DNA from 3 places in the Fictibacillus sp. NPDC058756 genome. Region 3 is predicted to be linked to each of the others. Evidence: riboswitches for the same ligand, from Rfam matches in the RefSeq annotation. Region 3 holds a riboswitch; each other region holds the start of a gene.
The links. Region 3 has a riboswitch for S-adenosylmethionine ahead of ACFW35_RS00340 (LLM class flavin-dependent oxidoreductase). Riboswitches for the same ligand answer to the same signal wherever they lie in the genome.

Region 1 (10,010 bases), 1.7 Mb from region 3:
GATCCAGAAAACGAACTAGTACTTCATCAAGAAGATCAGCATGAAACTTTCCTTTCAGCTTTTCATTAAACTTTCCACCATCATCAAGTGTTCCGCCAACGTAAATCTCAAAGGCTTGCACCATCTTTTTATCTTTTGTTTTTAACAGTACGCCTTGCAGACCGATATCTGCGATCTGACGCTGTCCGCAAGAGTTTGGACAGCCGACCATATGAATCCTTACCGGTACGTCAAGTGTGATTCTCTGATCCAGGCTTTCAGCGATTCGGCGCATTCTTTCTTTCGTTTCAACCAGTGCTAGATTGCAATATTCAATACCCGTGCAGGAAACAGAATGGCCGATAAAAGAAAGAGGCTGTGTCGTGATTCGTTTAAAGATATCTTCTTGAAGCAGCGATTCAACGTTTTCGTGTTTCACGTTAGGAATAATTAAGTTTTGAGAATTTACAGTTCGGATCTCACCGTTTCCATATAACTTTGCTATTTCTGCAAGCTTCAGCACTTCATCCGCATCTAATCGTCCGACTGGCACATTAAAGCCAATATAGCTTAATCCTTCTTGCTTTTGAGGATGAACACCATAGAAATATCCGCCGTTCCAGCCTTGAAGTGCATCTCTGCCTTTTGAAGGAAGCTGTCCTGTATATTCTAAGAGTTTCTCTTTGAATTTTTCTGGTCCCCAGTCTGCCATTAAAAATTTAAGTCGCGCGAGGTGGCGTTTTTCCCTATAGCCGTAATCACGGAAAATGGTAGTAATCGCAATAGCTACTTCTTTTACCTGATGCGGTTCTATAAAGACATCAAGCGGCTGCGCTAAGAACGGCCGCGACGATAAACCACCGCCAATCTTAATATGAAAACCAGGAATCTCTTGATCATCAACTTCTTTATAAGCCGGAGTAAAGGCTACACAATTAATCTCTGCATGCGCACTGTTATTCACATTAGAACTGATGGACACCTTATATTTTCTCGGCAGATTAGAAAAATCTTCATTGTGCTGAAAGAATTCATACACTTCTTTTACAATCTCTGATGTATCAAATAGTTCATGAGGATCTATCCCGGCAATCGGATTCCCCATAATATTTCTCGTAATATCACCGCATGCCCCTGCACTTGAAAGCCCAACCTCTTCTAAACGTTTAAATATATCCGGGATTTGTTCAATGGTCAGCCAATGAAACTGAATAGCCTGTCGTGTCGTGATATCAAACACGCCTCTTCCATAATCTTTGCATATGTGAGCAAGAGCTTTTACTTGTTCGTAGCTTAAAATGCCAGATGGTACATTGACCCTCATCATGAAGTATCCATCTTCTTTCGGTCGCTGTAAGTACAGACCTGCCCACTTAAAATTGTCCCACTCTTCTTTCGGTATAGAGGCGAATCCGTTTTTTGAGTAATGAGGGATATCTTCAAATATTTTTAATCCGTCTTTTACGAGCTTCCTTTGTTCTGTTTTATTGAGCTTAGGATTATCAGCCCACGCTTTTTCATATGCCATATTATCAGTCCCTTTTATATAAGTTTTTTCTCTTGCAAAAAAGTCAAAATTGCATCTACACTCTCAGATACATTCTTTTCATTTGTTTGAATCGTAAGAGCAGGAGACACCGGTTCCTCGTAGGGGGAATCGATTCCAGTGAAATCAGGAATCTCTCCTTTGCGAGCTTTGCTGTACAGTCCTTTCGGGTCCCGTTTTTCACATTCTTCGATCGGGCATGAAACAAAGATCTCGACGAATTCTTCTTCTGAAACAATCTCTTTTGCTCTTTCACGGTCTTGTATAAATGGTGAGATGAATGCTGTCAGCACAACTGTTCCATTATCTACAAACAGCTTAGAAACTTCAGAAATCCTGCGGATGTTTTCTGTTCTGTCTTCATCTGAAAACGATAGATCACGGTTCAATCCATTTCTGATGTTGTCACCGTCAAGCACATAGTTTCGGATGTTTTGTTCATAAAGCTTTTTTGCTAGTGCATTAGCAATGGTGGACTTTCCTGATCCGGACAATCCTGTAAACCAAAGGACAAAGCTCGAATGATTGTTTTGCTTTCTTCGATCTTCTTTTGTTATGGAACTATCGTGCCAGACGGTATTGTGCAGTGTGCTCATTTGTACCTCCTTTAAGTTGGTTTTCTTCATGTCGTTTTAATCCATCGATCAATACTTCAACTACTTCCTTGCGGCTGAATGTACTTGGAGGCAATTCCCCATTTCTTAGAAGTTCTCTTACTTTCGTTCCAGATAAAATCACATGATGTTCACTCGAATGCGGACACGTTTTAGAAGAAGCCATGGCCTCACATTTTGTGCAATAGAAGCTGTGTTCAAAGAAGAGTGTGGTGATACCGATCTCATCGGCGGTAAACTGTGAAAAGATCTCCTGAGCTTCATACGTCCCGTAATAACTGCCTACACCAGCATGATCACGGCCAACAATAAAATGTGTGCAGCCATAATTCTTTCTCACAAGTGCGTGAAAAATGGCTTCGCGCGGTCCGGCATAGCGCATCGCTGCAGGAAATACAGCAAGGAATACACGGTCACTCGGATAATAGTTTTCAACAAGTACGTGATAGCTTTCCATGCGCACATTTGCTGGAATATCATCTGACTTTGTTTCGCCGACAAGCGGGTTTAGAAATAGACCGTCAACAGTTTCTAGTGCAGTTTTTTGAATGTATTCGTGTGCACGATGCACAGGATTTCTTGTTTGAAAACCAACAACTGTTTTCCATCCCAAACTGCTAAACTTCTTTCTAGTTTCACTTGGGTCCAGGTGGTAGTTCTTAAAGGATTTTTTTTCAGGGCGTTTAACGAGCGTGATTTCCCCGCCTACATAAATCGTTGGTCGCTCCAGCAGCTTCTTTACGCCTGGATGTTCTATGTCAGAAGTTTTATAGACTTTCTCTGCTTCAATATGCTTATCTGGGAAATAGATATCCTCAACTTGCAAGATTCCGTATGTCTCGCCATCACACACGAGCCGAACATCTTCTCCTGTACTAAGAGATTGTGCGGTTTCATGGGTCACTGGCAATGTAATCGGGAGACTCCAAACCGTTCCATCACTCAGCCTGATACGATCTACGACAGATTGATAGTCTGCTTTATTTAAAAAACCGGTTAATGGGCTGTATGCTCCGATCGCTATTAATTCAAGATCACTAAGTGCTGTTGCATCGAGTTCAACTTCTTTTTGTATGTGCTCATACGGTGTATCCGGTCTAAACCGATTAATTAATGTTCCTCCGTGTGCATGTAAAGTTGCCATATTGTTTCTCTCCTCCTATTTTTCTTAGCCTTCATGAAGACCGCATTCTAGTTTCCCAGTTCCTGACCAGCGGCCGGAACGGATATCTTCGGGGTCAATAGCGGCTTTAGTGCAAGGTTTACAGCCGATACTTGGATACCCATTATCGTGCAATGTATTATACGGCAGATTATGTTTATGGGCGTATCGCCATATGTCTTTCCACGTCCAGTGAATGAGCGGGCAAATCTTAATACTGCGGAAACGCTCATCTTTGTTAATAAACTGCGTGTTTTTCCTCGTAGGCGACTGTTCACGGCGCAATCCTGAAAGCCATGCTTTTACGCCGTTGAGCTCTTCTTCTAAAGGGATTATTTTTCTAATGCTGCAGCACTGATTTGAATTTACCTTCCAAAGCTCTTCACCATGATTAATTGCCTGTTCCTCAAGTGATAAGGCGGGTGTCTTAAGCTTAATTCTCAACCATGGATACCTTTTCTTTGCAGCATCAATCACTTCGTATGTTTCCTGAAAGTGCAGCTGCGTATCCAAAAAGACTACTTGAGCATCTGGTTTGACCTGGGAAACAAGATCTACTAAAACACTTCCTTCGATTCCAAAGCTGCACGCATATACGAGATCGTCGCCATACATTTCATACGCCCATTTCAGGACATCTAATGCACCTTTCTCAAGGTTGTTACTATTAAACTCTTGGATGTTGTTATCCCATGTTTCATAAGTGAGCAATTTTTTACCTCCTTCATGAAAAACAAATAGACCAACAAAAAAGCGGCTTTAACGTTTTAAGGGACATGCCCTTTACGTTAAAACCGCCTCTAGTTTTCTAGTCAGCGCTATTTAATTCGTACCTTTTCGTTTTTTTCGAGTTGAATCACTTTTCCATCTTGCACAATTAAAGTTATGGATCCAAATTTGATGTTGCTCAGCATTTTCTGAAGCTGAGGAAGAAAATCGTTTTCACTCTTTTCGTTCGCCACTCCACTGGCCTCCCTTTTTTACAAAATATCTCTAATAAAATAAAAAAACCTTCCCATTTCGGAAAGATAGTGGAGGTAAACGTATTACCTTATCTTCCAAAATGTAAAAACATTCTGCTGGAGTTAGCACCTTACGAATCGCAGGTTGCCGGGTTTCATCGGGCCAGTTCCCTTCACCACTCTGGATAAGAGTTTAATTTTTAAAAATCATATCACATCTGAAACAGATATCAAGCCCTAATTTTTTTATTTTTATTTTTTCTGAAAAAATTAAACCTGCAGTTGACAATTTGTCTTCCTGGAACATATAGTAATAACTAAAATTTCATCCGCATTGCTGATCGGAAAAACCGAAGGCTCTTAACATGACTTGTTAAGGGCCTTTTTATTTTGAGGAGGATTTTGATGAAAAAGTTAATAGTTCTAGCGCTTATTGGACTTATGGCACAGCTGATCGACGGCTCACTTGGAATGGCATATGGGGTTACTTCGACTTCTCTGCTCTTGGTAGCGGGGATTGCGCCCGCGGCAGCCTCCGCCTCTGTCCACCTTGCTGAAGTTGTGACAACAGCTGCATCAGGAGTATCCCATATCAAATTTGGAAACGTTGATCGACAGGTGGTTCTCCGTCTAATACTGCCGGGCTCGATCGGCGCATTTTTAGGAGCTTGTTTTTTAAGCAGCCTTCCAGGAGATATTGTGAAACCCTATGTTTCTCTATTTCTTATTATTCTTGGAATCTATATTTTGTTTCGTTTTCTCTATAAACTTGGAGAAACAAAGACGGCACCCTCTGATAACTCTTTTTCAAAAAAACAGCTTATGCCCCTTGGCTTACTAGCGGGATTTTTGGATGCGACAGGGGGTGGTGGATGGGGTCCTGTAACAACACCTGTCCTTATGGCAAAAGATATGAAAACTAGAAAAGTTATAGGTTCCGTTGATACGAGTGAATTTGCTGTAGCTGTTTCAGCATCTGCTGGTTTCTTTATTTCATTGGGCTGGGAGCAAGTTGAATGGCTATGGGTTGGTGCCCTCATGGCAGGCGGTATCGTTGCAGCTCCTATTGCAGCATGGCTTGTCCGAATAATTCCCGCACACATTTTAGGGGTTTTAGTTGGAGGACTGATCATCATAACTAATGTTAGGACACTGTTTTTAACCATTGGTTTGTCATCTCATGTAATGATTGCCATTTATTTTGTTCTTGCAGCATTTTGGGCAGTAGGCATTATCTATACAGTAAAAAGCATTCCGAAAAAAAGTAATGAAGAAAATAAAAATCCGAAATATTTAAAAAATTCAGTTGACTATTGATTGCTAGCTATGTATTATAGTCCTTAATTCAATATTCAATCTTCTTATCCAGAGAGGCGGAGGGACTGACCCTATGAAGCCCGGCAACCAGCAGAAATGCATGGTGCTAATTTCAGCAGAACAGCTTACGTTCTGAAAGATGAGACTTCGATCGTGTGATATCATCGGGACCTCTTCTTTTGGAAGAGGTCTTTTTTAATGGATAAGTTGAATCTGAAATTCATATTGGATGACAAAAAAATTTAAACAATAAGGAGAGATTTGAAAATGAGCGAACAAAAAAGAGAGTACGGGTTTGAAACAATTTCATTGCATGAAGGACAGAAAGTAGATACTGCTACAGGTGCTCGAGCGGTACCGATTTATCAGACAACATCGTATCAGTTTAACAGTACTGAACATGCAGCAAATCTATTTGCTTTAAAAGAATTCGGAAATATCTATAGCCGTTTAATGAACCCAACACAAGATGCGTTTGAACAGACGATTGCAAAATTAGAAGGCGGTGTGGGGGCACTAGCTGTTGCTTCCGGTCAGGCTGCCATTACGAATGCTATTTTCAATATCGCTGGATCAGGCGATGAAATTGTTGCCTCTACTTCTCTTTATGGCGGAACGTACAATCTCTTCTCTGTGACTTTGCCAAAACTCGGGATCGAGACACGGTTTGCTGACATCGATAACCTTCAATCGTTTAAAGATGCAATCACAGAAAAAACAAAAGCAGTGTATGTTGAAACAATTGGAAACCCAAAAATTGATGTAGCAGATATCGAAGGTCTTGCTAATATTGCTCATGATGCCGGTGTCCCGCTTATTGTTGATAACACGCTTGCTACACCTTATCTTTGTCGTCCGATCGAGCATGGTGCTGATATTGTCGTACACTCCGCAACAAAATTCATTGGCGGCCACGGTACATCTGTTGGCGGTGTAATCGTTGATTCAGGCAAATTTGATTGGAACAACGGTAAGTTCCCTGGCTTAACAGAGCCAGATCCAAGCTACAAAGGCATCGTTTATACCGAAGTATTCGGTCCGCTTGCATATATTTTAAAAGCTCGTGTCCAGTTGCTTCGTGATTTGGGTTCATCCATCTCGCCATTTAACTCATTTTTGTTTATTCAAGGGCTGGAAACCTTGTCATTGCGTTTGGAGCGGCATGTTGAAAATACCCTTAAAGTAGCACAGTTCTTAGAAAACCATCCTTCAGTAGATTGGGTAAATTATGCTGGTCTCGCTAGCAGCCCCTATTATGAGTTAGCACAAAAATACTTGCCTAAAGGGGCGGGAGCTATTCTTACGTTTGGTGTTAAAGGCGGCGTTGAAGAAGGCAAAAAACTAATTGAAAATGTAAGTATCTTCTCTCATCTGGCTAACGTGGGAGATTCTAAGTCATTAATCATCCATCCTGCCAGCACAACGCATCAGCAGTTATCTGAGGAAGAACAGAGAAAATCAGGAGTTTCACCTGAGTTAATCAGACTTTCGATCGGAATAGAGACAGTAGATGATCTTATTTATGATCTCGATCATGCATTAGAAGCAATTGCTCTCTCTCCTAGCGAACTTTAGCAAAACAGAATTGGACTCAAAAGATGCATTTTGCATGCGATTGTATCGGCAAAATAATGACGAATACAAGTGAAAAAGCTAACGTAAGGTAAAATTACAGATACTAAGGCTCATAGATGTTTGACTGAGTTTGTAAAGAAAAGGGCTGGATCAAAGATATTATACTTTTGATCCAGCTCTTTATTTATGTAATCATCTATGCCGATCGGCCTCATGAAAACTCCCCTTCCCCTTTTAAATTCCAAAACTGAGAACTTTAATTGTACGAATAAAAGCGCTTGCATTATTAAAAGCTTATATTATAATACTTGTATACAAGTATACTAACATCAATGAAGGAGGTTATTTTTTTATGGAAAACCACGAGTCACTATATCCTGAAAAATGGCTTTCAAAGGCATCAACTGGTGAGCGTGTAACATGTGAACTTAGGATGCGCATTATTTCAGGTTTTATTGAAAGCGGTACCATTCTTTCCGAAAATAAACTTGCTGCTGAATACAATGTAAGCCGCTCTCCTATCCGGGAAGCTTTAAAGATCTTGGCAAATGAAAATCTTATCCGTTTAGAGCGGATGGGTGCGGTAGTCGTCGGAATATCCGATAAAGAAGTTGAAGAAATTTACGATGTACGTCTGCTTATCGAAACATTTGTGTTTGAACGCCTTGTGAAGCTCGATGCTGCGAGTTTAGTTAGAGAACTTAATAAGATTTTAGAAATGATGCAGATTGCTATTAAATATAAAGATGCAGATGAATTTGCCATTCAAGACGTGTTATTTCATGAAACGATCATTCGTGCAATTAATCATTCCTACATTACAATGATTTGGAACAATATAAAACCTGTTATGGAAAGCTTCATAATTTTATCAATGCGGATGCATTTTAATGAAAAATATGATGATCTATCGAGAATTGTTAAAAACCATGAACTTTATATTGATGCAATCAATACAAAAGATAGAGATATTATGATTCAATCCTTGCATCAAAACTTTGATGATGTTCAGGGAAAAGTGGATGATCTTTGGATGTCACAACGAATGCTTTCTAAAGCACGGGAGCAAGAAAAGGAGTAACTATATGTTAGATATCGACGCACAAACAGAAAGTAAGACTAGCTATATGATAGGAGTCGACATTGGAACCACGAGTACAAAAGCAGTTTTATTTAATGAAATCGGTGAAATTATTCAGCAGGAAAATATAGGATATCCCCTTCATACTCCTGATATTTCAACTGCTGTACAAGATCCTGAAGAAATTTTTTCAGCTGTTATGCAAGCCCTTACAAATGTTGTGAAACGATCTGGTCTTTCGGAAAACAAAATTTCTTTCATTTCTTTTAGCAGTGCCATGCATAGTGTCATAGCTATGGATCATGGTGATCAGCCGTTAACACCTTGCATCACCTGGGCAGATAATCGAAGTGAAGGATGGACTCGTAATATTAAAGAAGAGTTAAATGGACACGAGATATACAAAATGACCGGAACACCTATACATCCAATGAGTCCATTATGCAAAATTACTTGGATAGTGAATGACCTCCCCGAGACAGCAGCTAAGGTAAAAAAATATATTGGCATTAAGGAATATATTTTTTATAAGCTCTTTAATAAATACGTCGTTGATTATTCCCTTGCATCTGCAATGGGTATGATGAATCTAAATAATTTGGACTGGGATGAAAAAGCATTAAATGTTGCCGGAATATCGAGGAAACAATTATCTTCCTTGGTGCCGACGACAGCTATTTTTAAAAACTGCCATCCTGATTTGGCTAAACAGATAGGAATTGACCCAGATACTCCTTTTATTATAGGAGCAAGTGACGGAGTGTTATCAAATCTAGGGGCGAATGCGATCAGTAAAGGCGAAATAGCTGTCACGATTGGTACAAGCGGTGCGATTAGAACTATAATCGATAAACCTCAAACAGATGCAAAAGGAAGAATCTTTTGTTATGCATTGACTGAAGATCATTGGGTCATTGGAGGACCAGTCAACAATGGCGGAGTTGTACTGCGCTGGATCAGGGATGAATTCGCTGCGTCTGAACTTGAAACAGCTAAGAGATTGGGAATCGATCCATACGAAATTTTAACCAAGATTGCTGAACGTGTTAGACCAGGTGCCGATGGATTATTGTTCCATCCCTATCTAGCAGGTGAGCGTGCACCTTTATGGAACTCAGATGTTCGTGGTTCGTTTTTTGGCCTGACACTGTCTCATAAGAAAGAACATATGATCAGAGCAGCTCTTGAAGGGGTTATTTACAACCTGTATACCGTATACTTGGCTTTGGTTGAATGCATGGATGGTCCTGTAACTCGTATTCAAGCAACGGGAGGATTTGCAAGATCAGAAATTTGGCGTCAGATGATGTCGGACATATTTGATACTGAATTATCCGTTCCGGAAGTCTACGAAAGTTCATGTCTAGGGGCTTGCATTTTAGGATTATATGCGACGGGAAAAATCCAGTCTTTTGATGCAGCATCCCAAATGATTGGAAATACTTATCAACACACTCCTGAAAAAGAAGCCGTGAAAGAATATAGAGAATTATTGCCAATTTTTATTAGTTTATCGAGAAAATTGGAAGAGGATTATAAACGAATTGCATCCTATCAAAGAAGTTTAAACAGAACAAATATATAACACCAGGAGGATTATCATGCCATTATTTATTGTTGCTTGTGGAATTTTAGCCCTATTACTCTTAATCATGTTTTTTAAGTTAAACACATTTGTTTCTTTAATTATTGTATCTTTTGGTGTCGCATTAGCACTTGGGATGCCGCTGAATGGAATCGTTAAGTCCATTGAAGCCGGTTTAGGAGGAACACT
Region 2 (10,010 bases), 880 kb from region 3:
GGAGTGAAAAGCTTCTTCAATATCTTGATAAGGGATGATACAGACGATAGGTGCAAAGACTTCTTTACAAACCACCTTCATTGAAGGGTTCGTGTCCACAAGTACTGTTGGATATAGGATCGCTCCTTCCCTCTTTACCGGAAGCAATGCTTTAGCTCCTTGTTCGATCGCTTCATTCACCCATTTCTCAGATCGAATCGCCTCTTTCTCACTAATCATCGGACCTACATCTGTTTCTGGTTTTTCCGGATCGCCGACTTTCAGCTGTTGTACGTACGCTAAATAGCTTTCTGTAAACTCATTCAATACAGATTGATGTACATACAGGCGTTGAACGGCTATACAGGCTTGTCCTGCATTATGAAAACTGCGGCTTGCGGTCAGTTTGGCAGCAAGGTCCAGATCTGCGTCTTCATGAACAATATTCGGGGAGTTGTTTCCCAGTTCAAGTGCTACCGGCCGTAAACCGCTTCGTTCTTTAATGTGCTTACCTACTTCACCTGAGCCAGTAAACGTATACATCGCGATTCGTTCATCTTCCAACAGCCATTCACCCACCTCACTTCCTGATCCGGTAATGATGTTCACATATCCTTTTGGCAGACCTGCTTCTTCTAAAAGTTCTACCAGCCCAAAGGTAGCCAGCGGAGTTGCAGTAGCAGGCTTGATCACGATGGTATTGCCCGCAGCAAGAGCAGGTGCAATTTTATGGACGCCTAATAACAAAGGGTAATTGAATGGGGTAATCACACCAATAACCCCTTTAGGAACGCGAATGGTAAACCCTAACCGGTTATCTGCCCCTTCTGTCGCCTGCAGTGGAATCATTTCTCCAGCAATCCGTTTCGCCTCTTCTGCTGACAAACGGATCGTGTTAATCGTTCGATCCAGCTCCCCTGCTGCATCTTTACGGGTTTTTCCAACTTCTCTGACTAAAGAAAGCTCAAATTCCTCGCGTCGTTGTTCCATTAAATTTGCTGCTTTTAATAGAATAGTAGAACGTTGAAAAGCCGTTAACTGGTCGGATTGAAAGGTTCTTTCAGCTGCAGACACAGCTTCGTGCACATGATGTTTATCAGCTTTTGAGATGGATGCGATCAATTCTCCTGTGTACTTATGGTAAACAGGAATATTATGGTCGGAATAAATGGGTTTCCCGTTAATGTATAAAGGGTATTTTTTTTCATGTAAGAGAGAAGTTTTTGTCTCAGTCATCTTTTATTTCATCTCCTTAAATAAAATTTATACTTTTCTTGGTCATTTGCTGATGAATAGCTTCTCCAAATTCACGGGTCGAATTTTTCCCTCCGAGGTCAGGGGTAGACACTTTTCGATCAATGAGCACCTCTTCAATCGATGATACGATCAAATCCGCTATATCAGAAAAACCAAGATGCTCCATCATTAAGCTAATACTCCAAATCTGCGCAATCGGATTGGCCATTTTCTTTCCGGCGATGTCAGGTGCAGAACCATGAATGGGTTCGAACATCGAAGGATAATTTTTTTCCGGATTTATGTTACCTGAAGGTGCCAGTCCTAAACCACCCACAATTGCTGCGCCAAGGTCTGTTAAAATATCGCCAAACAGATTGCTTGCCACGACAACATCCAATTCTTCCGGTCTGGTAATAAAATAAGCTGCCAGTGCATCAATATGATAGATGTCCGTCTGGATGTTAGGATGATGCTTGCTCACTTCCTTGACGATTTCATCCCAGAAAGGCATCGAGTGATTGATTCCATTTGATTTTGTAGCTGCAGTCATCCTTTTCCTCGATCTTTTTTCAGCAAGGGAATAGGCATAATTGATAACTCGTTCTGTTCCGTATCTCGTAAAGACATTATTTTGTACCGCAAGTTCAAAGGGAGTGTTTTCATGTAACCTCCCTCCCATATTGGAGTATTCTCCTTCTGTGTTTTCACGCACTACGACAAAATCCAGATCTTTATGGGCTTTATACCGTAGAGGACTCTCTAAACCTCTTAATAGTTTAATAGGCCTCAAATTGATATATTGCTGAAAGGCCCTGCGAATGGGCAGGATCAATTCCCATACTGAAATGTGGTCAGGAACAGTTGGTGCACCGATGGCACCAAGCAAAATCACATCGTAATCCCGCAGAATGTCCAGGCCATTTTCTGGCATCATCTTTCCGTGTTTTAAATAGTAATCACAATTCCAATCAAATGTGTCAATGGAGAAATGAATGCCCCCGTGCAGTTCCTCAATTTTCTTTAATGTTATTAACCCTTCTGCCATGACTTCAGGCCCAATTCCATCTCCAGGTATGGCCGCTATTGAGAAATGTTGCAAGCTATCACCTCATTTTTTTGTTTGCCAATTACTAATGCAAGTTTCATGCCAATTCAGTTAATTTTAAATATTCTGAATTATTTGGGTATAATAGGGCAAACAAAAACAGTGATTCTACTTCATTCGTTTTATTTCGCATCATCTGTTTCAAAATAAAACATCAAAGCTTGTATTCTTTGATTTTACGCCAAAGGGTCGATCGGTCAATTCCAAGAGATTTTGCCGCTTCTGCCCTGCTTTTATATTGTTGAAGCGCACCTTGAATTAAATCTTTTTCATTCTCTTTAATAGTCGCAATACTGGAACTGGCAGTTGTTTGAGTTCTCTTCTTTCTAAGTTTAGGATAATAAAATGAGGCATCTTTAGCCGTTATGACTGAACCTTGTTGAAGCAAAACGATTCGTTCTAAAACATTTCGCAACTCACGAATATTTCCTGGCCAGTGATAGTCTTGTAAAACGGAATAAAAATCTTCATCGATCACTTTAATTTGCTTTTGATGCTGTTCATTAAATTGCTCTATAAAATGACAGGTAAGCAAGGGAACATCCTCTAGTCTGTTTCGCAAAGCCGGCAATTCAAGTGAAAGTACATTTAAACGATAGTATAAATCTTTTCTAAACTGCTTCTTTTCAATTTCGTCTTCGATGTTTGTATTGGTTGCTGCAATAATCCGTACGTTAACAGGAATGGTTCGTTGTCCTCCGACTCTCCGGATCGATCTTTCCTGCAGAACTCGTAATAAGTGAGCCTGAATTTGCAATGGCATTTCTCCGATTTCATCCAAAAACAAAGTTCCTCCATGCGCCAATTCAAACAGCCCTTGCTTACCACCTTTCTTTGCTCCTGTAAAACTGCCTTCTTCATAACCGAACAATTCAGTCTCTAGTAAATTTTCAGGAAAAGCGGCACAATTAACGGCAACAAAGGGACCAATTGCCCGACTGCTTTGCAGATGGATTCCTTGTGCAACCAATTCTTTTCCTGTTCCAGATTCTCCTGTAATGAGTACCGTTGCATCTGTTTGCGCAAAGATCTTGGCCTGTTCTTTAGCTTCACGAATCCCTTGGACTTCCCCAATAATGTCCTCTAGTCTGTATTTCGCTTCTAATCCGTTTTCATGCAATTTTTTCCTTAGTTTCATTTCCATTCTTTGCAAGTCGGTAATTTCTTTAAAATTAGATACCGCGCCAACGACAGTGTTGTTAAGAATAACGGGGTAACGGTTAATAATGATTTGGCGATCAAGGATCTTGGCTACATCACCTATTTCTTTCTTACCGGTTTGCAGTACCCTCAGCATATCGGAATGTGGGATATATTCTGTAATGTTCCGTCCCACCACATCTCCTTCTAGTCCCAGATATTTTTTCGCATTATTATTGGTTAGTGTTATTTTTCCTTGCTTGTCTACCGCTATTAAACCATCATGAGCAGAATCGGCAATGGCTTGTACCTGGTATTTTTCTTTAAACATCTCTTTCGTCACATCAGTTAAATTCATTGCCTGGCGTATTGCGGAAACCACAGTATCCATTGAAGGATGAACATAAAAGAAATTTTCATTTGTTCGTTTAGACATAGGGAGATTACTTTCCCAAGAAGGAACAAGAAATGTTGTGTTTTTATTGGCATTACTGAGTTTAATAAATTCTTTGCTGCAAATATCAAAATGGTTATGATACATCAGAAGATTTTCAGTGTCTAACCACTTTTTTTCTTCATCTGACACCATAATTAAGAGATTTTGTTCATAAAGATTTTGTTCATTAATCGTTTTTTCGAAATCACTTAAATGAAGGGAAAGAGGTACAATTGGGATAGAAAATGATTGAACCTCATTTACATAAGGTGAAGGAGTAATCAGAACAAAAGGGTTCATCATATGATCGATAATCGATTTTTTAGAATGAAGGCAGGTTGGTTGAATACCTTGTTTGATTAATAGTTGAATGAAGATAGCTTCTAGTGTTTTATTTAATTTATACAAAGCGATCATTTTCTCTACACTCCCTTCTTTGTTTTATAATTTAACATATAAATGCAAAAATAGAGGCTAGGTAAAGTAATATATACTTCAATAAAATACTTTTATAACAATAACTTCAAGTCCTGCCTTTGAAGCTTATTTTGTATGTCATTTTTATTGTAACATGTCTTTTTCAGCTTTTTAGTCTTATCTATTGACCTTCTATTAGCTGGTATTGCGGAATAATATGATGAAGAGCTTTGTTCAATTAGTAACCAATTACTTAGAGTTCTTTATCCAACTTAAAGAAGAAGTAATTTACTTGGTCAGTTTTATTGTGATAAGTCGGAAGTCTATTTATCTGGGGAAAGAAATCGCAACTGCTCCGTGCAAAAAACAAAAAGCAACCGATAACCAGCTGCTTTTTGTACACTTGCTATAACTTTTTCTGCAGTTCCTGAAATTCCTTATATTCTTGTTCCAATTTGGCTAAAGGAAGTTTGTGATAATAATCCTTATCGCTTTGCTGATACTCTAATTTAGCTACAGAAAGAATATAAGTAATGATTCTTCGCCTGCGCTCGTTTACACGATCAGATAAGATTCCCAATGTCATTCACCTCGAAAATAAGACGTAAATAACCTCACTTTACTCCGTCACAGCAAGCACAGAACCTTTGTATTCTTTGTCAATAAAGTCTGTGATCTCTTTTGAATGAAGCACTTCAAGCAATGTTTTGATCGCTTTTTTATCTTTGTCGCCTTCACGAACCGTGATGATGTTCGCAAATGGTGATTCAGATCCTTCAAGAGCTATAGAATCTTCTTTCGGATTCAAATTCGCATCAATCGCGAAGTTTGTGTTGATGACAATCGCGTCTCCTTCATCATGCTCATACGTTTTTGTTAATAGACCTGGATCGATGTCTGCCACAAATTCTAAGTTCATCGGATTTTCTACAATATCGCTAAGTTGCGCTTCATATCCCTTTCCTTCTTTAAGCTTGATTAGTCCTTCTGCTTCAAAGATTGAGAGGATGCGACCATGCTCGGCAACAGAGTTACTCAAGATAACTTTCGCACCATTCGGAAGATCCTTCAATGACTTATGTCTCTTTGAATAAACGCCCATCGGCTCAAGGTGAACGGCGCCAGCATTTTCAAACTTATACTTCGGGTTGTCTTTCAATTGTTGTGTTAAATATGGAATATGCTGAAAGTAGTTCGCATCGATTTCTTTTTCATATAGTGATTTGTTCGGTAAGATATAGTCTTGGAATTTAACAATCTCTAATTCTATGCCTTTTTCCTTCAAAAGTGGTTTTGCTTCTTCCAGGATCTCAGCATGCGGTACGTTGGATGCCCCAACTACTAGTTTTTCCGTTTTCTCTCCGCCACTTGCTGATGATCCACAAGCAGCTAATACAAACACTGCCACACTTGCGAATAAAACTTGAATCATTCTTTTCATTTTTCTTTCTCCCCTATCCCCAATTTTTCTATAGTTCTTTGATAAAACTCTTCAAGAGGCAGAATGCAAAAAAACCTTCTGAGCTCATAAAAGAGACAAAAGGCTTTCTCGAAAAAATCCGATTTCCTCTCATCTCTCAGCTTAACTGCTGTTAGATTTAGCACCGTTTCCATACTGACCGTTCAGCATGAATGGTTGCCGGGCTTCATAGGGCTAGTTCCCTCCACCTGCTCTTAATAAGAGTATTCCTATCAAATTACTTTGTATTATTACAGAATTTACTATTAATGTCAATCACTTTTTAAACACTTTTTTTCAAAGTAGGGTTTACATCTGCAGGAACATATTTTGAAAGCCATAACGATGTTGCAGATATAAGCTGTTTAAAATGCGGAATAGTTGAAAACGTATGGCTGGCAGCTTCAATTAAAACCATTTCTGCACTTCCCTTTATCCTTTTTTTGGCATGGTAATAATATTCTGAGCAATATACAGCATCAATGACGATGTCTCCTGTTCCATGAATGAAAAGTACGTTGCCATTATATTTGTACAGATCGTCAATCGGTGAAAATGGCTTGAGAGATGAAATGAAGTCATCAGTAATTGCATATCCTAAATGATCAATAACGTTATCTAACTGATTGTTGTATCCTACAATTGTCGTAATATCTTCATATGGTCGTCCAACAGCTGACCATAGGATAATATTTCCGATTCGATTATCTATCGCACCTGTACAAACAGCTACAGCACCACCTAAACTATGGCCGATCAGCGTAACACTTTCGGAATTAATGCACGGAAGAGACCGGCCAAACGAAATGGCTGCTTGCGTTTGATCGATTAAACAATAAAACCCATTCTCTCCATACTCACCTTCACTTTCACCGCATCCAGCATAATCGAAACGCAGAACCGCATACCCTTGTTTAACAAGTGCCTTTGCGGTTTTTACGAATAATCGATCCACACCAATTCTTGTACTTGTAAACCCGTGGCAGATAATGATGAGTGGATATGCTCCTTCTTCAACAGCTTGTAGTGAGGGATAATGAATCGTATGTGCCAGCACTTTACCTCTCCACGTAAAACACTCAGGTTTTGTCATAATTGTTCTCCTTTCCGTCTTTATTCAACAAAAAAACCGTGTTCATGAGAGAACACGGCTGATACTTAGGTCCGTTCGTCCTCTCATCTTTCAGCGTAAGCTGTTAGATTTAGCACCGTTCCGGTATAAAATAATGTACACCGATGGTTGCCGGGCTTCATTGGGCTAATTCCCTCCACCTGCTCTTAATAAGAGTTTTTATTAAATTTAGGATAATGATAGAGGAAATGTAATTTGGTGTCAACAAGAATATTGTATTAGACTTGCCATGAAAAGCTTTTTATTCACAAAATACGCAATATCAATTAATAATTTTGATGAAAAAATATTGCTAAAGTTCTGAAAATAGATATAATTAAGTTTATTAAATGAATAGGTACTTGATTTCCTTATCAAGAGTGGCGGAGGGACTGGCCCTGCGATGCCCGGCAACCGCTGTTTTCTTCTGAAAACAGTATGGTGCCAATTCCATCAGAACATGAAAGTGTTCTGAGAGATGAGGAAGAGTTTTTACAAGCTCTTCCTTTTGGGTTGAGCTTTTTTTATTAGAAATAAACGTTGAAAGGAATTAAAGTTTGCGCCTTTTTTCACCCTCCCTCCCGCTTCTTCGATCTGCTTGAACGTCGCGTACTCTCCAGCTCCGAGCAAGAACGTATTGATTCCTCGATACGGCTTTTGTGTCTTCCAGTTCACCGCTCCCCGTTCACCCAATGCCTTTGCCAAGGAACAACACCGCTCTCAAGCTCCTCTATGATTCTCTCGGTCACCATCTCGTAAACACTCTTTCTCATTTTTATTCTCCTCCTCATATTTTTTTGTCTTCCGAAGCGAATTGTGTTCCCTAAAGGAATGGAGCAACTCCACCTTAATTAATAAATTCATATTCTTATTCAATAATCCTACCCTTTAGCTGAATAAGAAAAGCTGCCTGATAAGACAGCTCAATCTTCAAGAAATGCACCCTTTTGTTTAAGTACAATATTTCACAAACTTTTTCGGCTTACTTATTTCTCTAAAAATATGGATACGGCACTATATAAAAGTAATAAAGCCATAACCACATTAAAATGACTTTTATATCTTGTTAAGAATTTTTGAAACAAGGAACCGAACAAACTCCAGCAAACAGTGCCTACAAAACCGACAAAAGCAAGAAACAGTGAATATAAAATTAAGCTTATATTAGTAGTGTAAAATGGTATGACAAATGTAGACATAGCTGTGATTCCATACAAAATAACTTTGGGATTTATGAATTGTAAAAGCATTCCTGTATAAAAGCCATTATGGTTTATATGGTCATTTTCCTTATTATCCTTCTTACTAAAAATTATCTTTATAGCTAAGTACAACATATAGATAGAACCAAAGATAGTCATTCCGAATTCTATTTTAGGAATGGTATTTTTTAATAACAAATTAAAATAGCTGCACAATATCATAATGACAAAAAAACCAGTACCAACCCCTAAGCAAAACTTTATGGTCTTTTTGAATCCATACTTATTAGCAGATAACATTGCCATTATATTGTTAGGACCTGGAGTAAAAGTAGTAACAAATACGTATAACAAAAATGATAATGTAGGCAAAATAAATCCTCCTCCGAATGTGTGTTATAATGTCTAAAAAGTCATTATAACGTCTTACGTTATATTGTAAGATATTGACGTTATATTGTATATAGTCTAAGGAGTGTTTTTATGGAAGAGATTAATCGCATCGTTGCAAATAATTTAAAGGCTTTGAGAGAAAGTAAGAAATTAAGTCTTGAAAAAGTTGCTGAGCTTACTGGAGTTAGTAAAACGATGATTGGACAAATTGAAAGAGGTGAATCTAGTCCTACCATTACAACAATCTGGAAAATAGCAAATGGGTTAAAAATTTCGTTTACTTCACTAATAAATTCACCGCAGCCTGACACAAAGGTAGTCCTGAAAAGTGAGGTGCAAATACTAACAGAGGATAATGGAAAATACCGATTATATCCTTATTTCCCATTCCAAGATAATCGACGATTTGAGGTTTATTCCATTGAAATAGAAAAAGGCGGGTATCTTAGTTCTGAATCCCACGGAGAAGGAACTGAAGAGTTTTTAACTGTTTTTGATGGTGAATTAACAGTAATAGTAAATGACACTGAATACACCATATCAACTGGAGATTCTATAAGGTTTAAAGCAGATAGATCTCATTCTTATCATAATTCTGGAGAACTATTAACGCGATTAAGTATGGTTATACATTATACAATATAAAATCCCCGTTTTTGGGAACGGGGGATTTATATTGTTATTCTTGAGGAATCAAGGGGTTTTCTTTATGCCGCAGATTTCACTTCCGTATCATAATTTCTTCCGGTTCTTGCTACCTTATTCCAGCTTTTCTTGTTAAAGAAGTAACCAATGGTACCGTAGATAACGGAAAAGATTGTGATAAACCGATAGATGAATATATCAAAAAAGATAGTTTTTAATAATTTGTATCGGTCCGAATCTTGAAAGGAGTAACCATGCCGGTCAGACATCTCAATTGCCAATACGTCATACACGTATCCAAGGATAAAAATAAAAAGGGTATAAATTAAAAGAAATGAGAGTGAGAAAAATTCACCGCTAATCAGATCAAATAATAATACTCCTGTCATAAAATATACGGCAAGAGTCCCCGATAAGAAACCTTCGAATAGATAAAAGAAGGATACTGGTTTTTTAAAGAGTGATTTTAATAAGAAAGGAGCAAAATAAAACAAACAATCTACAAAAGCTTTTTGCCAACAAACCCTTTGTTTAAATAAGTCTTTAACTGTTTCGGGCAATTCAGTGTAACAAACAGCATCTGGTATAAGCATTACTTTTCTTTTTTTGTTTTTAGAGATGTATTTTTGCATTTTTAATGTTATGTCTATATCTTCTCCAATTGTTGCTCGATATCCACCAACATCCAGAAGAGCTTTTTTTGTAAAAATTCCAAATGCACCTGATATAACTGCTAGAGCATGGAAACGGGACAGAGAAACTTTATTCACGTAAAAAGCTTTTAAGAAATCCAGCGTCTGGGCCCGGACTAACATATTAGCTTTACTTAATGATAATCCATAAAGAGGTTGAACTACTTTTGTCTGCAAGACATGCACCATCCC
Region 3 (10,010 bases):
CGAGTTTTCGTTAATAAGCCGCTTGCACAAAAACTGCACCCTATGTTGCAGCCTACCTGTGTTGTAACACATACAGAGAGGCCGTATTTATGCCTCATCAACACTGTTTCAATTAAGTTGCCGTCCTTAAGCTTAAATAGAAATTTAACTGTACCATCAGATGCTTCTTGTTTAACATGATGCGATAACGTATGAATGACAAAACTCTTTTTTAATAGATCTATACAATCTTTATTTAAGTCAGTCATCTGAGAGAAATCTGTTACTCTCTTCCGGTAAAGATAATCCCATACTTGTGATGCCCGGTATTGTTTGTGTCCATGATCTAAAAGCCATGCCGCAAGCTGTTCAAATGTTAATCCATAAATGGAATTAGTTATCATAAAAAGACCTCTTTTCAAAACCTTAAACTTATTCCTCTATACTACTGAAAACTTATCATTCCCACAATGTTATCATGCCATTTCCAATACATTCATATTAAAATCTCATCTTTTAAACCATACTATATTCTGGGTCTTTCATAATAATTTGTTTAGCTTTTTTATGCAGTTATATAAGCCATTTAACCTATATAGGTTGTAATTTCCATTTACGAATAAATAATAACCTGTAATAATAGATAAGCCAAAAACTTTTGACAATAATAAATATTTCAAAGTATTATATTTAAAGAACTAAAGGAGGTTGTCTTATGTCAGACATCAATAGACAGAAAATTGTGGACAGTGTTCCTCAAAAAGGCTTCTTTGGACATCCTAAAGGTTTGTTCACTCTTTTCTTCACTGAGTTTTGGGAGCGCTTTTCTTACTATGGAATGAGAGCAATACTGATTTATTACATGTATTACGAAGTTTCAAAAGGTGGTTTAGGAATTGATCAAACCACTGCATTAGCAATCATGTCTATCTATGGTTCACTCGTATATATGTCTGGAGTTATCGGTGGTTGGTTAGCCGACAGAGTTTTTGGTACATCTAAAGCTTTATTCTATGGTGGTATTTTAATTATGATCGGTCATATTGTCTTATCACTTCCAGGCAATCTGACTATGTTATTCGTATCAATGGTGTTTATCGTTATTGGGACAGGCTTACTTAAACCTAACGTATCAAGCGTTGTAGGTGACATGTATGCACCAGAAGATAATCGTCGAGATGCAGGATTCAGTATTTTCTATATGGGTATTAACTTAGGTGCATTTCTATCTCCGTTAATTGTAGGGGAAGTTGCAAAAACGAGCTTCCATCTAGGATTTGGGATTGCAGCCGTTGGTATGCTATTAGGACTAATTGTATTTGTTGTTACAAAGAAAAAAAATCTTGGCCTTGCGGGTACTTTTGTGCCAAACCCATTATCTCCATCTGAAAAGAAAAAATATTCTTTAATCGTTGGGATAACAGCAGTAGCATTAGCCGTTATTTTAGGAACTACAATTCCTGCTGGTATTTTTACACTTGATGTCTTCATTACACTTGTTGGTATTTTCGGTATTACAATTCCGACAATTTACTTTATCGTAATGTATCGCAGTCCAAAAACGACTGCAACAGAGCGTTCAAGAATTATCGCGTACATCCCGTTATTTATTGCATCTGTAATGTTCTGGGCTATTCAAGAACAAGGTTCTACAATTCTTGCTGTATACGCAGATAAGCGTACAGATCTTGAATTTGCAGGTCTAACGATCTCACCAGCTTGGTTCCAATCATTGAACCCATTGTTCATCATTGTTCTAGCACCTTTATTCGCTTGGATTTGGGTGAAGCTTGGTGATCGTCAACCAACAGTACCAAAGAAATTTGCTTTAAGTTTATTATTTGCTGGATTATCGTTCCTAGTTATTCTTCTTCCTGCATACTTTGGTGGAGAAGACGCACTAGTTAATCCATTATGGCTTGTTCTTAGTTACTTTATCGTTGTACTTGGCGAACTTTTATTATCACCTGTTGGCCTTTCTGCAACAACGAAGCTGGCACCTGCTGCTTTCTCTGCACAGACAATGAGCTTATGGTTCTTATCTAGTGCAGCTGCACAGGCAATTAACGCACAAATCGTTAAGTTCTACACTGATAAAACAGAGATGATGTACTTTGGAGTTATTGGTGGAGTAGCTATTCTACTAAGTGTTATCCTATTCATGCTTTCACCTAAGATTCAAGGGTTCATGAAAGGTGTTCGTTAATCTAAATTCATTTACGCCACTGGTATAATGGGATTCCATTATACCAGTGGTTTTTTATTGCAAAAAAAAGAGCCTCATTAGCTTTTGTTTTTCTCTCTCATAAATCATCATGATTTCCTCTTCTCATTCAAGCTGTGAGTAAATTATAATCTATTTTCCCTATCGGCTAGTAACGACATTTTTGTATGCATCCATTTTTATAATACTAATTGTTTGTCCAAACATTTCAGACAAGCTTGCGTAAGATAGATTATGGAAGAAGGTACAGTCATTGTCCTTTTCCTAGGTTCACATATAGAAGGGGGTGTCTATTGTGCTACCAATCTTATTCCCATTAAAAAAAAGAAAGAAAGCTTGCAAGAAGAGACCTGCATAAGCTTAATTTTTTTAACGAATAGTCACTTAGAAAACCGGGCGACCCCCCGGTTTTTTGTCATTTACCTAAATGAAAAAGCCCTTTTCATCAGGAACTGGGATTCTATCCAAACCATTTTTGGACAACCACATATAGTACAAGCAAGGGGGAATTTAATAAAAATAAACAGCTGTGCTTAAACAGTATATTCATCCATTTTTTATTAATCTTTTCTCCTTTGCAGAGTAATATAAGGGGGAATATTTTTGTATATTCGCAAGTGGATTCCTGGTAAAGACAATCCTGTTTTAGTTGATATGGTAGTTAACAACTTTCAAGTAAAAAAAGAAGTCATCCAGCTTATTTTAGGGATGGCTAATGAGGTCATGGTTGTTTGTGACAGCAGTGATAGGATCGCAGGTTTTGTTAGTTACCGCTTTAGATTAGGCAATATGATTTTAGTAGATTACGTTGTGCTGGATACAAAGCATCAAGGAAAAGGAATCGCCAGTTCTTTTCTTCCAGTTTTTGAAAACCATCTATTAAAACAAGGCATTCAAGTGGTTTATGGTACTGTGGATGAAGATAACACGGATGCTCTTAGAGCTTTTAAACAATGGGGCTTTGAGGTACAAGGACAAATCGGTTCAAGTATCGTTATCCAAAAAAATCTTACAGGTTCAAATCAGCAAAACCGTGCTCGTACTTCTAATGTAAGGAAGCTAAGTTCGCCTCCATCACTAGGTTTAACCATGTGATTAAATTAGCAGATCCATAATAATTGTTGGGTCTGCTTTTTTTGTGCTATTAATTTTAAAAACTGGCCCGTTATGTTGAGCCAGCTTGTCTGTTTTTAAAATATATATATGAGACTGTTTGTCCTAAAAGTTTGTTGGATTTTGCAGGTTCGTTGGTCTTTTTAATTTCTTAGGTGCTCTTAGGAACGTATTTTCACTGCTGAAAATCTCATCTATAGCTCTTTCGTTCCAATCATTGTTATACTCTTGATCGCTGCATATACATCCACTTAAATCGTATCGAAACAAACCACAGTGCGGGCAATTATTCACTATCCATCACCCCCCATTTTTCAACATAACATATTCTATGAAACCGTATAAAAAAGGTAACGGCTATTGCTAGATATATTAATAAAAATGGATGTTTTCGCAAACTTATAGTGTTTGAGCGGTTGATTTCCACACCAATATGCTCGCTTTCCACGAGGGGCGTGCGGTGAGCCCACTCGTCGCTTTGCGACATTGAATGGTCTCTCCTGTCACACTGATTCCGTAGGACAAGGAAGGCCACGGCAGCGTTACATCGCACGAAGAAAATGTGGTTTTTATTTTCGAGGAGTCTCGCACCTTGCGCTCCAATCAACTTGCTAACGAAGGGTCTTAAAAAAGCACCAATCTTTTAAAATAGAGCCTAAAAAAAATTTATAGTAAACTCATTTTGAAGCAGTTTTCTTATTCATCCATTCAGGTTTATGGAATTGTTCAAACTCTCTATTGATTACTTTTTTAAATTCTTCAGATTCAACAGCTGCTTTAAGATCTTTAGCCAACTTTGAATTCTTATCTTCTTCTAAAACAACGATTCGATTAATGATTTCTTCTGGAAGCTTATCCTTTACAATTGCGTCCTCTAAGTTTAAACCTGATGAGATCGCAAAGTTTCCATTGACCGCTGCTAAATCAACAGATTCTAATGTTCGGGGAGTTTGAGCCGCCTCTACTGGCTGAAATTTAAGCTTCTTCGGATTTTTTGTAACGTCTTTTTCTGATACGCGCAACGGATCTGCTTTATCATCAATCTCAATTAATCCGTTATCTCTTAAAATCGTTAAACCGCGAGCTAGATTTGTTGGATCATTTGCTAGTGCGACCGTGCTCCCAGGCTTAATTTCTTCAAGCGATTTAAATTTGTTGGAGTATATGCCGATAGGTGCTGTTGGAACCGTCACTACACTTGATAATTTCATATTATTTTCTTTTGAAAAAGCGTCCATATACACCTTATGCTGAAACAAATTTGCATCCAGCGAACCGCTCTTAAGTGATATATTCGGCTGTACATAATCATTGAATTCCTTAACCTCGACTTTGTATCCCTTTTTCTCTAAATATGGCTTTACTCCTTTTTCAAGCATATCGCTATATGGAACGGTAGCTCCGAGTGTAATATCTTTCTTTTCCCCTTCTCCTGAAGCTCCACATCCAGCTAAAGCAATGATGGCTGTGAGCCCTATGATTAAACGAGTTATTTTTTTCATTCCTCTCTCCACTCCTTTTCTATTGGTTAGTTTCCGCTAGAACTCTTCGATACTTTGCTGCTGGATGGTCACTTGGCAATAAGCTCTCTCCATGCGGAAATAATTTTTCCCTCAACGTTCCTTTGCTGTACTCTTTTTTATACAGTCCTCTTTCTTGAAGGACCGGTACGACCAGTTCCACAAAAGCTTCCAGATCACCCGGAGTTACAAGGTGATTTAAGTTAAATCCATCAACACCAGAGCCCTCAAACTGAGCTTGAATCCCGTCTGCTACTTGTTCTGGGCTGCCAACAATATAGCTTCCCCTGTCAGGTGACTCAAACCGGTTCAACACTTCTCCTACAGTAAGTTTTTTAGGTGCATCCTTTGTAAGTGTGGCAGCCTTGTAATGACCGCCTTCTGTAGACTTTGTATATTCAAATGGAAGGTCTGGATCAAGCTCTTCGTATTCAGCAATATCATATCCGCTTGCCCCATACTGTGCTTTTGCTGCATCAGAGCTCCAAACCTTTGAATATTCCTCAAACTTCCGCTCTGCTTCCTCTGTAGTTTCTCCAACAACAACGTTTAGGAAAGAAAAGATTTTAATATTCTCAGGGTTCCGTCCATGTTTTTTTGCTCGCTCTCTAATATCATCTGCATAGAAACGAATCCTTTTTGCTGTCGGACCTCCTACAAAAATACACTCAGCATGTTTTGCGGCAAAATCACGCCCTCTTTCTGAGGTGCCTGCCTGATAAATAACAGGTGTTCTTTGCAGGGATGGCTCGCTTAAATGAGGTCCCTCCACTTTAAAATACTGTCCTTCGTGGTTGATCTCATGTACTTTTTCAGGATCGACCAGAGTGTCCGTCCCGATATCTTCAACAACCGCACCATCTTCCCAGCTGTTTTCCCAGAGCTTATAAGACACTTCTAGATACTCATCAGCAATGTTATAACGCTCATCGTGTTTAATCATATCCTCCAGGCCAAAATTTCTGGCTGCATTAGGAAGATAGGAAGTAACGACATTCCAGGCAATCCTTCCTTTCGTTAAATGATCGAGTGTAGAAAAACGGCGTGCATTTCCAAAAGGCTGTTCATATGTGGTACTAACCGTAATTGCAAACGATAAATTTTCAGTTACACTAGCCATCGCTGAGATAAGCAGAGCGGGATCATTTAACGGAACCTGCAGTCCATCCCTGATTGAAGGGGCTTTACTCTTTTGATAAACGTCATAGACACCTAGAACATCTGCAAAAAATATGGCATCAAACTTCCCTTTCTCCAGCAGCTTGGCATATTCAATCCAATAATCTAAGTCTTTATAACCCTTATGCCGTTTATTTTCCGGGTGCTTCCAAAGTCCATGAGAGTTATGCATGGCACTTGTCATCTCAAATGCGTTTAACAAAATTTCTTTACTCAAAATGATTTCCTCCGTAACGTATGAATTTTTTGTACCGCTCCCAAGAGAAAAAATAAAAACCACTTCATGAATAAGAAGAGGTTAATAAAATACGTGAAATGGAAAAAACGCATTTGATCTCTCCTTATCTATCAAGCTTGTAAGCTTGCTGGAATTGGCACAGTTCTAAAAATAGTTGTTGCCGAGGCTTCAAAGGGCCAGTCCCTCCACCTCTCTCGATAAGAAATCGATAGTATTCAATTTATCAACAGAATATACAGGAATAAAAATAGTCTGTCAACGCACTTTCCCAAAATAATATAAAAATTTTAAGTTTTCAGTTTTTCGTTGACAATATGCTACCTGGTATCTTATAGTGATGACAATTAATATTTATAATCTATTATTCTTATCACGAGTCAGGGGAGGAACTGGTCCTAAGATCCTGCAGCAACCGCTTATCTTTATTAGATAAGAAAGGTGCTAATTCCAGCAGACATGCTAGTGTCTGAGAGATGAGAAAGAGTTCTTTAACAATGTCCTCTTTCGTCATTTTGAAAGGAGGATTTTTTTATGTCCTCTGAAAAAATAATTGCAGGGGGAAAAATTCGTGACAAAAACTTATGTTGAAGCAGAGCATGATAAGAAACAAACAAACATTGAAGAGATTTTAAAACAAGCTGAAGAACTAAAAGAAATTTTCAGCACAAGAGCCGATGCGATTGATGCAGAAGGTACTTTCCCTTACGAGAATTTCGCAGATCTAAAAAAAATGAACTTCCTTTCTCTGACTATACCAAAAGAGTATGGCGGCAAAGGCCTCAACCTTCTTGAATATTTACAGGTGCAAGAAATTATAGCTCAAGGCGATGCCCCTACTGCTCTATCTTTGGGGTGGCACTTAGGTGTGATGCTTGAAACTGCTGAAAACTGGCATTGGCAAGGTTCAGCTTTTGAAAAAGTCAGCTCGTTAATTGTTCAGGAAAAATTACTCTTCAATTTAGCTCAGACAGAACGAGCTACAGGAAGTCCTTCAAGAGGCGGAACTCCTGGCACAACTGCAATAAAAGAAGAAAACGGCTGGCGATTGAACGGAAATAAAGCATTTACTTCTATGGCTGAAGCTCTCGATTATTCCATCATTACAGCAGACCTTAATCACACCGGTAAAAAGGGGTTTATTTTAGTTGATCATAAACGAGAAGGTGTCTCTGTAAAAGAAACGTGGGACAGCATATCTATGAAAGGCACCAAAAGTGATGACCTTGTACTAGAAGATGTACTTGTTGATGAAGAAGACCTCTTATTTGTAGAAGATAGCCGTTCAGCCACAGCAAGAGGATGGTATCTTCAAGTACCTGCCGTTTATATTGGGATTGCCGCCGCCGCAAAGGATTATGCGATAAAATTCGCTTCAGAATACAGTCCGAGTACTTTACCAGGTCCAATAAAAGATGTCCCGGAAGTAAGAAGAAAAATTGGAAAGATTGAACTGGAACTTTTTAATGCACGTCAGGTGTTATATGCTGTAGCACGAAAATGGGTCGAACAGCCAGAGCAGCGGACAAATATGGCTTCAGAGCTTGCTGCTGTTAAGCATATTGCGACGAACAGTGCGAACAAAGTAGTTGATTTAGCGATGAGAATCGTCGGGGCAAGGAGTCTTTCCGCTTCAAATCCGCTGCAAAGACATTTTCGTGATGTGCGTGCAGGACTTCATAATCCTCCGACAGATGATGCGATCGTTTACACTTTGGCAGATGCAGCACTATCGCAGGAGGAACATATATAAATACTTGAATAGATCTGTCAACTGACAGAAAATTTTCCTATCTCTCAAAAAATAGCTGCAGCATTAGTAGAAATAAAGCCTGACGGTATGAGAGAGCTGCATTGGCAGCCTAATAATGATGAGTGGCAATATATTTAGCAGGTAAAGCGAGAATGACGGCTTTTGCCGGGAATGGAACAGCGAGGACATTCGATGTAAGAGCAGGTGATGTGGGTTATGTTCCTTTCGCATTCGGTCATTACGTTCAAAATACAGGTAATTAGAGCCTTTGGTTTCTAGAATGTTTAAGAGCGACCGCTTTGCTGATGTGTCATTGAGTCAATGGATAGCTTTAACAACAAAAGAAATTGTTCAATCAAATTTAAATCCAAGTCCTGAGCTGATGAATTCCCTTAAAAGAAAAATGGCCTGGGGTTAAATATGATTAATCTTAAAGGTTTACTGTATAAAATCACCTTCTATTTTTTTATTGTTTCATGTGGAACATTATTAAAAAAACACCTTATACCTAACATGTATAAGGTATAATTTTCCTTACAAAACTCTATTTAGGGGAAATTAAAATGGCTGATAATAATGCATCGAACTACATACTCCATGCAAAGAGTAATCAATTTCATTGGGAAGGTAATGGGCTTCTCTCTATTAAAACCTTTTCATTCGGCAAAGCTCATTACAAAACAAATAAAGGTTACTTTGCTGTAGAAGAAGGCAGTTATCTACTCCTTAATGAAGGCCCATATACCATCACAATTGACCAATACAATGATGTTGAATCTTTTTGTGTTTTTTTTCAAGAGGAATTTGCAGGGGATGTTTTACGAAATATGTCAGATTCTTCGAGCCGATTATTAGATGATCCATTTAAAACAAGTACTCCTGCTTCCTTTTTTGATAAAACATATCAAAAAAGGAAAACGCTCGCTTACCAACTGAATCATTTAAAACATAGAGCTAGCGAATACAAAAATGATTCAGCCTTGCTGGATGAATATTTTCATCTTGTTATGCAATCTATCCTAAGGGATCAAATAAAGACTTTACGTGAAGTCGATATGTTAGATGCCATTCGTATGTCTACTCGTGAAGAAATTTATAAGAGAATTAACATTGCCCATGAATATATTAGAGCATTTTATGATAAACAGATCTCATTGGAGGAGATTGCGGCAGTGGCATGCTTATCACCTAATCATCTTTTAAGAAATTACTCAACGATCTTTAAGAAAACACCTTTTCAGCACATCACAGAGTTAAGAATGGCTAAATCGATTTCTCTGTTAAAGAATCTAGAATACTCGATTACGGATATTACGTTTGAAATTGGTTTGAAAAATCCTGTTTCATTTAGTAAATTGTTCAAACAGCATGTTGGCCTCTCTCCCCTTCAATATCGAAAAAAGGTGATATTGGATAAGAATTAATTTTTATAATTGCTTATCATGAAGGAGAAAACAATGAAGGAGAGGTTATTAATGACTATTCAAACTGATCGTATTCAAAAAGTTGGACAGATTGCAGTGCCGGTTCATGATATAGAACGTTCTATTCATTTTTATGAGGATATCTTAGGTCTAAAACTATTATTTCGGACAGAATCAATGGCATTTTTCGATTGTAAGGGGATTAGAATTCTTTTAAGTCTTCCTGAGAAAGAGGAGTTTGCCCATTCTAGCTCTGTCATTTATTTTCAAGTGGAACACATCAAACAAGCGTATGAAAGCCTTAAAGAAAAAGGTGTAACTTTTATAGATTCACCTCATGTCGTGGCAAAAATGAAAAATACCGAATCATGGATGGTATTCTTTAAAGATTCTGAAGGCAATACACATGGGTTGATGAGTGAAGTTGAGATTTATAGTTACAGCTAAGAGTCTGCTCATCTCCACGGGAGTTCTTTCCAGCCCGTATTCTAGCCAGAGTGCCGGCAGATTCCCTAATAAAACAAGACATAAAAACCTTAGCTTTTATAAGCTAAGGTTTTTATCATTTATTATTTATTGAGCT

Region 1: another riboswitch for S-adenosylmethionine. It lies ahead of ACFW35_RS08745 (homocysteine synthase); the one in region 3 lies ahead of ACFW35_RS00340 (LLM class flavin-dependent oxidoreductase).
Region 2: another riboswitch for S-adenosylmethionine. It lies ahead of ACFW35_RS04700 (MetQ/NlpA family ABC transporter substrate-binding protein); the one in region 3 lies ahead of ACFW35_RS00340 (LLM class flavin-dependent oxidoreductase).

Annotation. Positions count from the first base shown of each region.
Region 1 is NZ_JBHYPU010000001.1:1,728,720-1,738,729, reverse strand. Features, by position in the region: gene ACFW35_RS08775 (nitrite/sulfite reductase) at 1-1,507, opposite strand, end outside; gene cysC (adenylyl-sulfate kinase) at 1,522-2,121, opposite strand; gene sat (sulfate adenylyltransferase) at 2,087-3,283, opposite strand; gene ACFW35_RS08760 (phosphoadenylyl-sulfate reductase) at 3,308-4,012, opposite strand; gene ACFW35_RS08755 (YezD family protein) at 4,120-4,263, opposite strand; SAM riboswitch class I at 4,350-4,455, opposite strand; gene ACFW35_RS08750 (sulfite exporter TauE/SafE family protein) at 4,669-5,580, shown strand; SAM riboswitch class I at 5,622-5,726, shown strand; gene ACFW35_RS08745 (homocysteine synthase) at 5,848-7,155, shown strand; gene ACFW35_RS08740 (GntR family transcriptional regulator) at 7,508-8,236, shown strand; gene gntK (gluconokinase) at 8,283-9,821, shown strand; gene ACFW35_RS08730 (GntP family permease) at 9,838-10,010, shown strand, end outside.
Region 2 is NZ_JBHYPU010000001.1:945,232-955,241, reverse strand. Features, by position in the region: gene ACFW35_RS04720 (aldehyde dehydrogenase family protein) at 1-1,215, opposite strand, end outside; gene ACFW35_RS04715 (tartrate dehydrogenase) at 1,232-2,317, opposite strand; gene ACFW35_RS04710 (sigma-54 interaction domain-containing protein) at 2,478-4,316, opposite strand; gene ACFW35_RS04705 (hypothetical protein) at 4,723-4,896, opposite strand; gene ACFW35_RS04700 (MetQ/NlpA family ABC transporter substrate-binding protein) at 4,936-5,757, opposite strand; SAM riboswitch class I at 5,884-6,000, opposite strand; gene ACFW35_RS04695 (alpha/beta hydrolase) at 6,059-6,868, opposite strand; SAM riboswitch class I at 6,949-7,063, opposite strand; SAM riboswitch class I at 7,255-7,371, shown strand; partial or broken gene ACFW35_RS04690 (ArdC-like ssDNA-binding domain-containing protein) at 7,379-7,638, opposite strand; gene ACFW35_RS04685 (LysE family transporter) at 7,873-8,460, opposite strand; gene ACFW35_RS04680 (helix-turn-helix domain-containing protein) at 8,572-9,126, shown strand; gene ACFW35_RS04675 (glycosyltransferase family 2 protein) at 9,189-10,010, opposite strand, start outside.
Region 3 is NZ_JBHYPU010000001.1:62,690-72,699, reverse strand. Features, by position in the region: gene rlmN (23S rRNA (adenine(2503)-C(2))-methyltransferase RlmN) at 1-383, opposite strand, end outside; gene ACFW35_RS00360 (peptide MFS transporter) at 695-2,185, shown strand; gene ACFW35_RS00355 (GNAT family N-acetyltransferase) at 2,807-3,298, shown strand; gene ACFW35_RS00350 (hypothetical protein) at 3,422-3,610, opposite strand; gene ACFW35_RS00345 (MetQ/NlpA family ABC transporter substrate-binding protein) at 3,994-4,818, opposite strand; gene ACFW35_RS00340 (LLM class flavin-dependent oxidoreductase) at 4,838-6,232, opposite strand; SAM riboswitch class I at 6,354-6,457, opposite strand; SAM riboswitch class I at 6,618-6,733, shown strand; gene ACFW35_RS00335 (acyl-CoA dehydrogenase family protein) at 6,822-8,003, shown strand; partial or broken gene ACFW35_RS00330 (cupin domain-containing protein) at 8,028-8,431, shown strand; gene ACFW35_RS00325 (helix-turn-helix domain-containing protein) at 8,567-9,427, shown strand; gene ACFW35_RS00320 (VOC family protein) at 9,485-9,874, shown strand; partial or broken gene ACFW35_RS00315 (SDR family oxidoreductase) at 10,001-10,010, opposite strand, start outside.